Regions from separate parts of the Streptomyces sp. NPDC007084 genome, predicted to be linked through region 3. Evidence: riboswitches for the same ligand, from Rfam matches in the RefSeq annotation. Region 3 holds a riboswitch; each other region holds the start of a gene.

Region 1 (3,269 bases), on a different contig from region 3:
ACGTCGGCCCATGATTCACCTTCGGATGTGAGCTACGCGACCGTAGGGAAGGGTTGACGGCCGGTGAGATAGGCCACTCGTCAAGTGTTGGTCAACCGTGGAATAAGGCTCTCATCAGGGGTGTTGAGGCAGCCGCGACCAACATCGAAGGCCGGACCCCACGGATCGTGGGGTCCGGCCTTCGATGGCTGTCCTGCCGTCAGGAGCAGGTCGGGCGGGTGCGGTGCCAGGGGTCAGCCGACGGCGACACCGTGCGAGCGCAGGTAGGCGACCGGGTCGATGTCCGAGCCGTAGTCGGGCGTGGTGCGGACCTCGAAGTGCAGGTGCGGTCCGGTGACGTTGCCGGTCGCGCCGGAGAGGCCGATCTGCTGGCCCTCGGTCACGGTCTGGCCCGCCGAGACGGACAGGGCCGACATGTGGGCGTACTGCGAGTACTTGCCGTCGGCGTGCTGGATGACGACCTGGTTGCCGTAGGCGCCGCCCCAGCCTGCGGAGACGACGGTGCCCGCGGCGATGGCCTTGATGGTGGTGCCGGTCGGGACGACGAAGTCGGTGCCGGTGTGGTAGCCGCTGGACCACATGCTGCCCGCCACCTTGTAGTTGGTGCCGATGACGGCGCCGTCCACGGGGAGGGTGTAGCCCGAGCCGTTGTCGGCGGCGGCCGGCTTGGCGGGCGCGCTCACCGGCTCGGCCTTCTGGGCCGCGGGCTTGGCGGCGGAGGGCTTGGCTGCCGAGGGCTTCGCCGGGGCGGCGGCCTTCGGGGCGGCGGCCTTGGCGCCGAGCGACAGCTTCAGACCGGGGTGGATCAGGGACGGGTCGCCGCCGATGGCGGAGCGGTTGTCCGAGTAGATCTTCTTCCAGCCGCCGGTGACGTGGTGCTCGTCGGCGATCTTGGCGAGGCAGTCGCCGGCCTTCACCGCGTACGTCGTCGTCGCGGCGGCCTTCGCGGCGGCCGGGGTGACGGTGGCGGTCTTCTGGGTGTGCTGCGCGACGGCGGCGGCCGGCGTCGCGGCGTGGGCGCCGGTGGCTCCCATCAGGGGCAGCGCGAGCGCGGCGCCACCGGTTCCGGCCACGGCGATCGAGCGGGTGAAACGCAGGGACTTGGGACGGCGGTGCTTACCCTTCGCGGGCATGGCGAATTCCTCTCCGGCGCCTGCGAGGTGAGCTGTCGGGTGCGGGCTGGAGATGCCCGGCCGCGCTGCTGCGCGGCTGTACCCCTAGCCTGTTCCGGAGTCCGGACCAGGCACGGAACCTGTGGGTCCCCCGCTCCTGCCGTGTACGGGTGAGTGGATTCCGGGCGGCGGCAGGATTGGGCGTCCGTCCGGATTGAGGCAGAACGTAAGCGAGATGAGCGCGCGTCGACAACCAGCCGCGGATTCCGGACGCTCACCTTTCTTGATCCATGCGGAATTCACCGTCACCCTCCGTGGAATGACGATCTTTACGGCCTTTCAATCCGCCCGAATTCAAGGGTGCGTTGAGAAATGCCGACGGCAACGCATCGTCACGAATATGACCCTGCTCACGCCCCCGGACCCACCTCGCCCTATTCCAGGGCCAGTTGGAATGAAGGTGCCATTTCGGACAGAACAGTCAGATACGGCGCAGCCGGATGACCGTCGCGTCGAGATCGCCGCGCAGCCCGCTGTGCAGGCCGTGGTGCAGCAGCACGGCACCTCGGTGGATTTCGCCCGTTTCGACCCGTTCATAGCCGGCCGCGGGGTCGAGTCCGCGCAGCCTGAGGGGGGCGGGGTGCTCTCCGTAGTGCTGCGCCTGGAGCCAGGCGAGGACCACCACCTCGTCCCCGAGGACGTACTGCGTGGCGCTCAGCCCGCCCGCCGGGGGCCGCAGCCGGTAGAGGTCGCCACGCTGCACGACCGGCCTGATCTCCCGGTAGAGCCCGACCCAGTCCCGCGCCTCGGCCAGCTCCTCCTCGCTCCACCGGGCGAGATCGCCGCCGACGCCGAGGACCCCGGCCATGGCGCTCACGAAGCGGAAGCGCAGGCTGCTGACCCTGCCGTTGAGCAGGTTGTTCGGGCTGTCCGTGACCCAGGCCGCCATGACCCGCGCCGGATGGATCTGACTGAAGCCGTGCTGGATGGCGAGCCGGTCGAGCGGGTCGGTGTTGTCCGAGGTCCACACCTGGTCGGTACGGGCCAGGACGCCGAGGTCGACACGGCCGCCTCCACCGGAGCACGACTCGAAGGCGACGCCGGGGTGTGCGGCGCGCAGCCGGTCGAGCAGGGCGTAGAAGGCCTCGACGTGGGCCGTCCAGAGCTTTTGCGGATAGGGCTCACCCGGCCAGCCGGCATCCGTGAAGGACCGGTTGAAATCCCATTTCACATAGTCGATCGGCGCGCCGGCGAGCAGCGCGTCCAGCCGCTCCCAGAGATACTCCTGAACGTCCGGCCGGGCGAGGTTCAGGACGAGCTGATTACGGAACTCCGTCCTGGTTCGTCCCGTTTGGTGCTGCACCCAGTCGGGATGGGCGCGGTAGAGGTCGCTGTCGGGGTTGACCATTTCGGGCTCGACCCAGATCCCGAACCCCATGCCGAGGGCGTGAACGTCGTCGGCGAGCGGTGTGAGACCGGCGGGGAAGCGGTCCGGGTTGGGGGTCCAGTCACCGAGTCCGGCGCGGTCGCTGGTGCGGGCCCCGAACCAGCCGTCGTCGACCACGAACAGTTCGACGCCCATCCCGGCGGCCCGCCGGGCGAGCGCCCGCTGTCGCTCCTCCGAGATGTCGAAGGTGGTGGCCTCCCAGGAGTTGAACAGCACCGGCCGGTCCCGCTCCGCGTCCGGGATCACGTACGTCCGCTGGTACGCGTGCCAGGCGCGGCTGGCGCCGCCGAACCCGCCGTCGCTCCACAGCCCGGCGAAGACCGGCGTGGTGAAGGTCTCCCCCGGGGCGAGGGACAGCAGGCCGGAGTCGTCGTGTCCGGCACCGCCGGTGATCTGCACGCGCCCGTCGGGGAGTTGGGCGACCAAGATCCGCCAGGAGCCGGACCAGCCGAGCGCGCAGCCGTACACCTCGCCGCTCTCCTCGGTGGCCTCGCTGTCGAGGGCGACCCAGGGCAGATGCTGGTGGCCGGTGTGCCCGCGGCGGCTGCCGATGACCTGCTCGCCGTAGGTGAGGGGTGAGCGCGTCAGCCGGGACTCGGCGGCCCAGCGGCCGTGGAGCTGGGACAGCCGCCGGCCCTCGCGTTCGGGCAGGGTCCAGGTCGCGGAGTCGGCGCGCAGCAGCTCCAGGTCGCCGGGCCCGTCGTTGACGA
Region 2 (3,269 bases), on a different contig from region 3:
CCGTCTGAGCCGAGCCCGCGAGGCACTCGGACCTTCACACGGCTGAGCCGCGCCACCCCTCACCGGGAGCGCGGCTCAGCCGTTTCCGTACGCCGCCCCGGGAATTCCCGCGTGCTGCCCGAATTCATGCCGGCACACGCGGGAAACGCGTGGGCGCGCGACGCGAACGAGTCGCGTGAACGAAATGAGCGCGCACCGTGAATTCCGGGCGCGCGAAGAAAGCGGCAGCGGAAACAGCGCTTCGCCGAATAACCCTCTTTGTATACGGCGCCCGTGTTAATGGCGTTGACCCGTCATGTTTACGGGATGTTGCGAAGTCCTCACACGGTCCTGCCGGTCCCCGCCGGCCGGGAAGCGCAGCCGGTGCGCGGACGCCGAGCGCTCGGCGTGCAGGGCCGTGATCGCGCGGGCCCGCTCACCGTCCCCGCGGGCGACCGCGTCCACGATGCCGCCGTGCTCCGCCCAGGACTCCGCGGGGTTGGCCGGCGCCTCCACCGCGTACATCCAGGCGATCTTGTGCCGTAGCTGGGACAGCGTCGACGTCAGCGCGGGGCTGCCGGAGGCCTGGGCGAGCGTCTCGTGGAACCAGCCGCCCAGGGAGCGCAGATCCTCGCTGTTGCCCCGCCTGGAGCGCTCCTGGCCCAGCCTGACCAGCCCGCGGAGCACCTTGAGGTGAGCCTCGGTGCGGCGCTGGGCGGCGCGCGCGGCACCCAGCGGCTCCAGCAGTATGCGCATCTCCAGAAGGTCCGCGGCCTCCTGCTCGGTGGGCTCGGCCACGCACGCGCCCGCGTGCCGCCGGGTGACCACGAAACCCTCGGCCTCCAGGGTGCGCAGGGCCTCGCGCACGGGGACGCGCGAGACGCCGTAGCGCCGCGCGAGCAGTTCCTCGGTGAGCCGGCCGCCACGCTCGTAGACGCCCGCGACGATGTCGTCCCGGATCGCCGTGCATACCGAGTGCGCCGGAATACGCATGACCGGACCTCCGCTTTAATCCCCGCGAAACGCCATCGATTGACGCTTGTTCAGTGACTCTATTGCAGGAAGCCTTAATTTCCGATGGCGGGCCTGAATCCATGGATATTTTTTGGACAGTCGGCCTCCGGAAACGATGATGCCCCGGCTCGGTGAGCCGGGGCATCGAAAACGGTGGAGAAGCCGCGAAGCGGTCGTCAGACGTTCACACCGTGCGAGCGGAGGTAGGCGACCGGGTCCATGTCGGAGCCGTACTCGGCGGTGGTGCGCGCCTCGAAGTGCAGGTGCGGTCCCGTGGTGTTGCCGGTCGACCCGGAGAGGGCGATCTGCTGGCCCGGGGTGACCGTCTGGCCCACGGAGACACCGATGGACGACAGGTGCCCGTACATGGTGTACGTGCCGTCGTGCATCTTGATCACTACTTGATTGCCGTAGGCACCGCCCCAGCCGGCCGCGACGACCGTGCCGGCGCCGACCGAGTGCACCGGGGTGCCCGAGGCCGCGTGGAAGTCGACACCGGTGTGGCTGCCGGAGGACCAGAGGCTGCCGCCGGTCTTGTAGCCGGTGGAGACGTACGAGCCGGAGATCGGCATGACGAAGGTGTTGAGCCGCTTGCGCTCGGCGGCGCGGGCGGCCCGCTCCTTGGTCTCGCGAGCCTTCGCGGCCTGCTCTGCGGCCTTCTTGCGCGCGGCCTGTTCGGCCTTCTCCCGCGCGGCGGCCACCTCGGCGGCGTGCTGCTGGGCGGCGGCCTGCTCGTCGATCTGCTCGGCGACGGAGTCACCGATGGTGACGGCCTGGGTCAGCCCGGTCTGCTCGACGGAGGGGGTCGCGGCGAACGCGGGCGCCGCGAGGGTTCCGAGGACACCGGTGGTGGTGAGGGCCGCGACGCCGACGGCGTTCTTGGTGGTGCGCTGCACGCGGCTCGGACGACGATGCTTCCCGGTGCCACAGGTGAACGCCATAAAGGGGCTGATCCTTTCCTTCCTTCTCGCCTACCGGGTTAGCTGACGGGTTCGGAGCAGGAAGGTCTCCTACGGACCCCCTCCGGGGAGGGCGTCCGATTCACCCCAGGGACTACGTGTGGGTCCCCGGCTCCCCTGGCTCGCGCCATGCGGGGACTCGGCGATGGCTGTCCGGTGCCGCGGGCGCGGCGCACTGCCTGACGAACAGCCGGACAGACGCTAAACGGGGCATCTTTCGAACAACAAACGGATCACGGTTTTTGTAGCGCATCCCACAGCGCAGAAGCCAACCTCCGTACCAATACGGACATCCTGGCGGTGATGTGCGCGCAAAAGAGGGCCCTGGCGACGCTTCGGTCACCAGGGCCCATCTCGGTCACACGGTGCTACTCCGCGGAGACCACGCTGACTTCACCGATGCCCAGGGCCCGCACCGGCTCCTCGATCCGCGCCGCGTCGCCCACCAGGATCGTCACCAGACGGTCCGTCGGGAAGGCGCTGACGGCTGCCGCGGTGGCCTCCACCGTGCCGGTGGCGGCCAGTTGCCGATAGAGCGTCGACTGGTAGTCGTCCGGCAGGTACTGCTCGACCTGGTCGGCGAGCGTGCCCGCGACGGCCGCGGCGGTCTCGAACTTGAGGGGCGCCACGCCCACCAGGTTCTGCACGGCGACATCGCGCTCCGCGTCGGTGAGCCCCTCGGCCGCCAGGGTGCGCAGGACCTTCCACAGGTCGTCCAGCGCCGGCCCGGTGTTCGGGGTGTCGACCGAGCCGCTGATGGCGAGCATCGCGGCACCGGTGCCATCCGGCGCGGACCGCAGGACCTGGCCGAACGCCCGTACGCCGTAGGTGTAGCCCTTCTCCTCGCGCAGGACGCGGTCCAGACGCGAGGTGAGGGTGCCGCCCAGGCAGTAGGTGCCGAGCACCTGGGCCGGCCACACACGGTCGTGCCGGTCGGCGCCGACCCGCCCGATGAGCAACTGGGTCTGCACGGCGCCGGGGCGGTCCACGATGACCACGCGGCCCGTGTCATCGGCGTGCACCGGCGGCACCGGGCGCGGCTCGGCGGACGATCCGGTCCAGGCGCCGAGGGTGTCGCCGAGCAGCTCGTCCACGTCCACGTCGGTGAGGTCGCCGACGATCACGGCGGTGGCCGTCGCGGGACGGACGTGCTTCTCGTAGAAGGACCGCACGGCCGCGGAGTCGATGTTCTGGACGGTCTCCTCGGAACCCTGGCGCGGGCGCGACATGCGTGCCGTCGGCGGGAAGAGCTGCCGGGAGAGTTCCTTGGCCGCGCGGCGGCCCGGGTTGGCCGTCTCGTGCGGGATCTCGTCGAGC
Region 3 (3,269 bases):
TGGTCGAGAACCTGCCACCCGAGCGCGTACGGGGACTCATCGGCCCCTGGTCCCACCAGTACCCCGACCGCGGCCTGCCGCCGGGCCCCGCGATCGGCTTCCTCCAGGAGACGCTCCGCTGGTGGGGCCACTGGCTCAAGGACGAGGACTCGGGCGCGCTCGACGTCCCGCTGCTGCGCTCCTACGTGATGGACGCGCATCCCCCGGCGACCGTCTACCCGGAGCTGCCCGGCCGCTGGGTCGGCGACCCTGCGTGGCCCTCGCCCTCGGTGACCGCCATCCCGTACGAACTCCAGGGGGACCCGGTGCCGGTGCGCTCCCCGCAGCACACCGGCGTCGACGCGGGCCGCTTCTTCCCCTTCGGGAACGACGCCGACCTGCCGCCGGACCAGCGCGAGGAGGACGCCCGCTCGGCCTGCTTCGAGTTCGAAGTACCGGAACAAACCTGGGTGTTGGGGCGGCCCCGGGTCCGGCTGCGGCTCACCTCGGCGGCCACGCGGGGCCAGGTGATCGCCCGGCTGTGCGACGTGACCCCCGACGGCGCGTCCACGCTCGTCACCCGAGGTGTGCTGAACCTGTCGGCGCGCCGGGGCCGTGACAGGGCCGTCCCCTGGCAGCCGGGCACCACGGAGGACGTCGAGTTCGAGCTGAACGGCATCGGTTACGCCTTCCCGGCCGGCCACCGCATCCGGCTGAGTGTCTCCTCCGCGTACTGGCCCTGGGTCTGGCCGCAGCCCGGCTCCGAGGCCGGTTTCACCCTGGACCCGGCGGGCAGCAGCCTCGAACTCCCCGTGCGTGTAAGGGAGTCGGACCCCTCCATCACCTTCGGGGAGCCGGAGCAGGCCGAGCCGCTCGGCGTGGTGATCCCGGAGACGCTCGACGAACCCCGCCCCGAGCGCCTGGTGGTGCGGGACGTGGCCGCGGGCACCTGGCGGCTGGACGTGGACCCCCGGTACGGCGGCACCCGCGTCTATCCCGACGGTCTCGAATTCTCGGAGGACGCGCGGGAGACGTACACGATCGACGCGTCGGACCCGCTGTCCGCCCGCGCCGAGTCCACCTGGTCGGTGCGGCTGCACCGGCCGGACCTGCCGTGGGACGCCCGCGTCGAGACGCGGTCCTCCATCACCTGCGACGCGCGGGACTTCATCACGTCCAACGAGGTCGTCTGCCGGGACGGCGGCGAAGTCGTCTTCCACCGGACCTGGGAGAAGAAAATTCCGCGCACGGCGGGCTGAAGAAGGCTTGCGGGGAGGGGAGTTGTGGGGACGGGGCGGGTGTGGCGGGGCGGGCGCCGTGGGTGGCAGGGCGGGCGCGCTGTGGATGGCGGGGCGGGCGCTGTGGATGGCGGGGGCGGGCGCCGTGGGTGGCCGGGCGGGCGCCGTGGACGGCGGGGCCGCTCCGCGGCGCGAGGGCCGGTCCGGGGGCGTACGGGAACTCCCGGTCCACCGGCCGACGGTGGCGTAATGTCCGACTTGCCTGCCATGCCGCCTTGGTGACCCTCCAGCGCGTGAATTGGGTCACGCGCGAACCAGTGGATCACCCGGCACCGACTCCGCGCCAACCCCTTCGCCAAAGGCAAGTTGAGGATTCAATTCCGGCACAAACGGACGTATTGCCCACGCTCTAAACAGGCAAAAGCGATCTTCAACGCCACATCCGGCCTTGTTCCCGACATGTGCGGTCGCATACGTTCTCGTCGCACCGGGCGGATCGCCTAATCCTGCCGTCGCCCGGCAACCCACCCACCCACGCACGGCAGGAGCGGGGGAACCACAGGTAAGCCGCCGATCCGGGAGACCGGACCGGCTAGGGGTGAAGCCGCGCCCGAAAAGCGCGGCCGGGCATCTCCCGCCCGAACCCGACAGCTCACCTCGCAGGCGTCGGAGAGGACATTTCGTCATGCCCGCAGGCAAGAACCGTCACGGCCGGAACAACCTCGTCACCCGCGGCATCGTCGCCGCCGGAACGGGCGCCCTCGCCCTCGCGCTGCCGCTCATGAGCGCCACCGGCGCCCACGCCGCCACCCCCCAGGCCGCCAAGACCGCCGCCGTCCCGAACGTCCAGCTCGTCACCTACAAGGTGGTCGCCGGCGACACCCTGGTCGGCATCGCGAAGAAGTACCCGTCGAGCGGCGGCTGGCAGAAGCTCTACACGGCGAACCGCGCCGTCATCGGCGACAACCCCGGGCACCTCCGCACCGGCCTGACGCTGACCGTCGGCACGAAGACCCTGAAGGCCCCGGCGGCCACCACGGCCGCCAAGACCACCGCCACCCAGGCCTCCGCCACCACCTACGCCAACAACCTGGACGGCTGGATCAAGCAGTCCCTGGACATCATGGGCAAGGCGGGCATTCCGGGCAGCTACGACGGTATCTACCGCAACGTGATGCGCGAGTCCTCCGGCAACCCCCAGGCCATCAACAACTGGGACTCCAACGCCGTCGCGGGCACCCCCTCGAAGGGCCTCCTCCAGGTCATCGACCCGACCTTCCTGGCCTACCACGTGCCCGGCACCTCGATGGACCCGTACGACCCGGTCGCCAACATCACGGCCGCCTGCAACTACGCCGCCGACAAGTACGGCTCGATCGACAACGTCAACGGCGCGTACTGATCACACCGGCGCCCACCCGGGCCCACCTGCGCCCACCCGCCACCCACACGGGCGCATCACATCGCATCGCACGGCCTCGCACGGCCTCAGACGGCCTCGCACGCCACCGGCCGGCGGCACCCTCGGGTGTCCGCCGGCCGGTGGCGTGTGAACAGGCGGGACGTGAACACGCGGGACGTCAACAGGCGAATCGTGAACAGGCGGCGGTGGCTGGCGAGCGGGCGCCCCGCGTCAGTTCGGCCGCTCGAACCCGAAGAGCCGCTCCAGGACCACGGCGATCCCGTCCTCCTCGTTCGACCGGGTGATTTCGTCGGCCACGGCCTTCAGTTCCGGGTGTGCGTTGGCCATCGCGACCCCGTGGGCGGCCCAGTCGAACATGGGAATGTCGTTGGGCATGTCCCCGAAGGCGAGCGTCGCGGACGGGGTGAGCCCGAGATGGTCCGCTGCGAGCGCCAGGCCCGTGGCCTTGGTCACCCCGCGTGGCTGGAGTTCGACGGTCCCTGGCCCCGACATGGTGACCGTCGCCAGCGAATCGACCACACCCCGGGCCACCGACGCCAACTCGTCGTCGGACAGGGTGGGATGGCGGAGCAGCACCTTGCTGATCGGACGCTCCCACAGGTCGTCCCGGCGCCGCACCCGCACGGCGG

What was found. A riboswitch is a leader RNA that binds a small molecule or an ion and turns the genes downstream of it on or off. The one in region 3 is predicted to bind cyclic di-AMP.
Region 1: another riboswitch for cyclic di-AMP. It lies ahead of AB0912_RS02075 (LysM peptidoglycan-binding domain-containing M23 family metallopeptidase); the one in region 3 lies ahead of AB0912_RS08140 (LysM peptidoglycan-binding domain-containing protein).
Region 2: another riboswitch for cyclic di-AMP. It lies ahead of AB0912_RS04530 (M23 family metallopeptidase); the one in region 3 lies ahead of AB0912_RS08140 (LysM peptidoglycan-binding domain-containing protein).

The regions. Positions count from the first base shown of each region.
Region 1 is NZ_JBEYFY010000002.1:27,295-30,563, forward strand. It holds gene AB0912_RS02075 (LysM peptidoglycan-binding domain-containing M23 family metallopeptidase) at 234-1,133, opposite strand; cyclic di-AMP (ydaO/yuaA leader) riboswitch at 1,138-1,310, opposite strand; gene AB0912_RS02080 (alpha-galactosidase) at 1,594-3,269, opposite strand, start outside.
Region 2 is NZ_JBEYFY010000003.1:220,233-223,501, forward strand. It holds gene AB0912_RS04520 (HPr family phosphocarrier protein) at 1-8, shown strand, start outside; gene AB0912_RS04525 (GntR family transcriptional regulator) at 277-972, opposite strand; gene AB0912_RS04530 (M23 family metallopeptidase) at 1,170-1,934, opposite strand; cyclic di-AMP (ydaO/yuaA leader) riboswitch at 1,948-2,107, opposite strand; gene AB0912_RS04535 (pitrilysin family protein) at 2,321-3,269, opposite strand, start outside.
Region 3 is NZ_JBEYFY010000006.1:113,144-116,412, reverse strand. It holds gene AB0912_RS08145 (CocE/NonD family hydrolase) at 1-1,238, shown strand, start outside; cyclic di-AMP (ydaO/yuaA leader) riboswitch at 1,737-1,898, shown strand; gene AB0912_RS08140 (LysM peptidoglycan-binding domain-containing protein) at 1,903-2,619, shown strand; gene AB0912_RS08135 (HAD family hydrolase) at 2,851-3,269, opposite strand, start outside.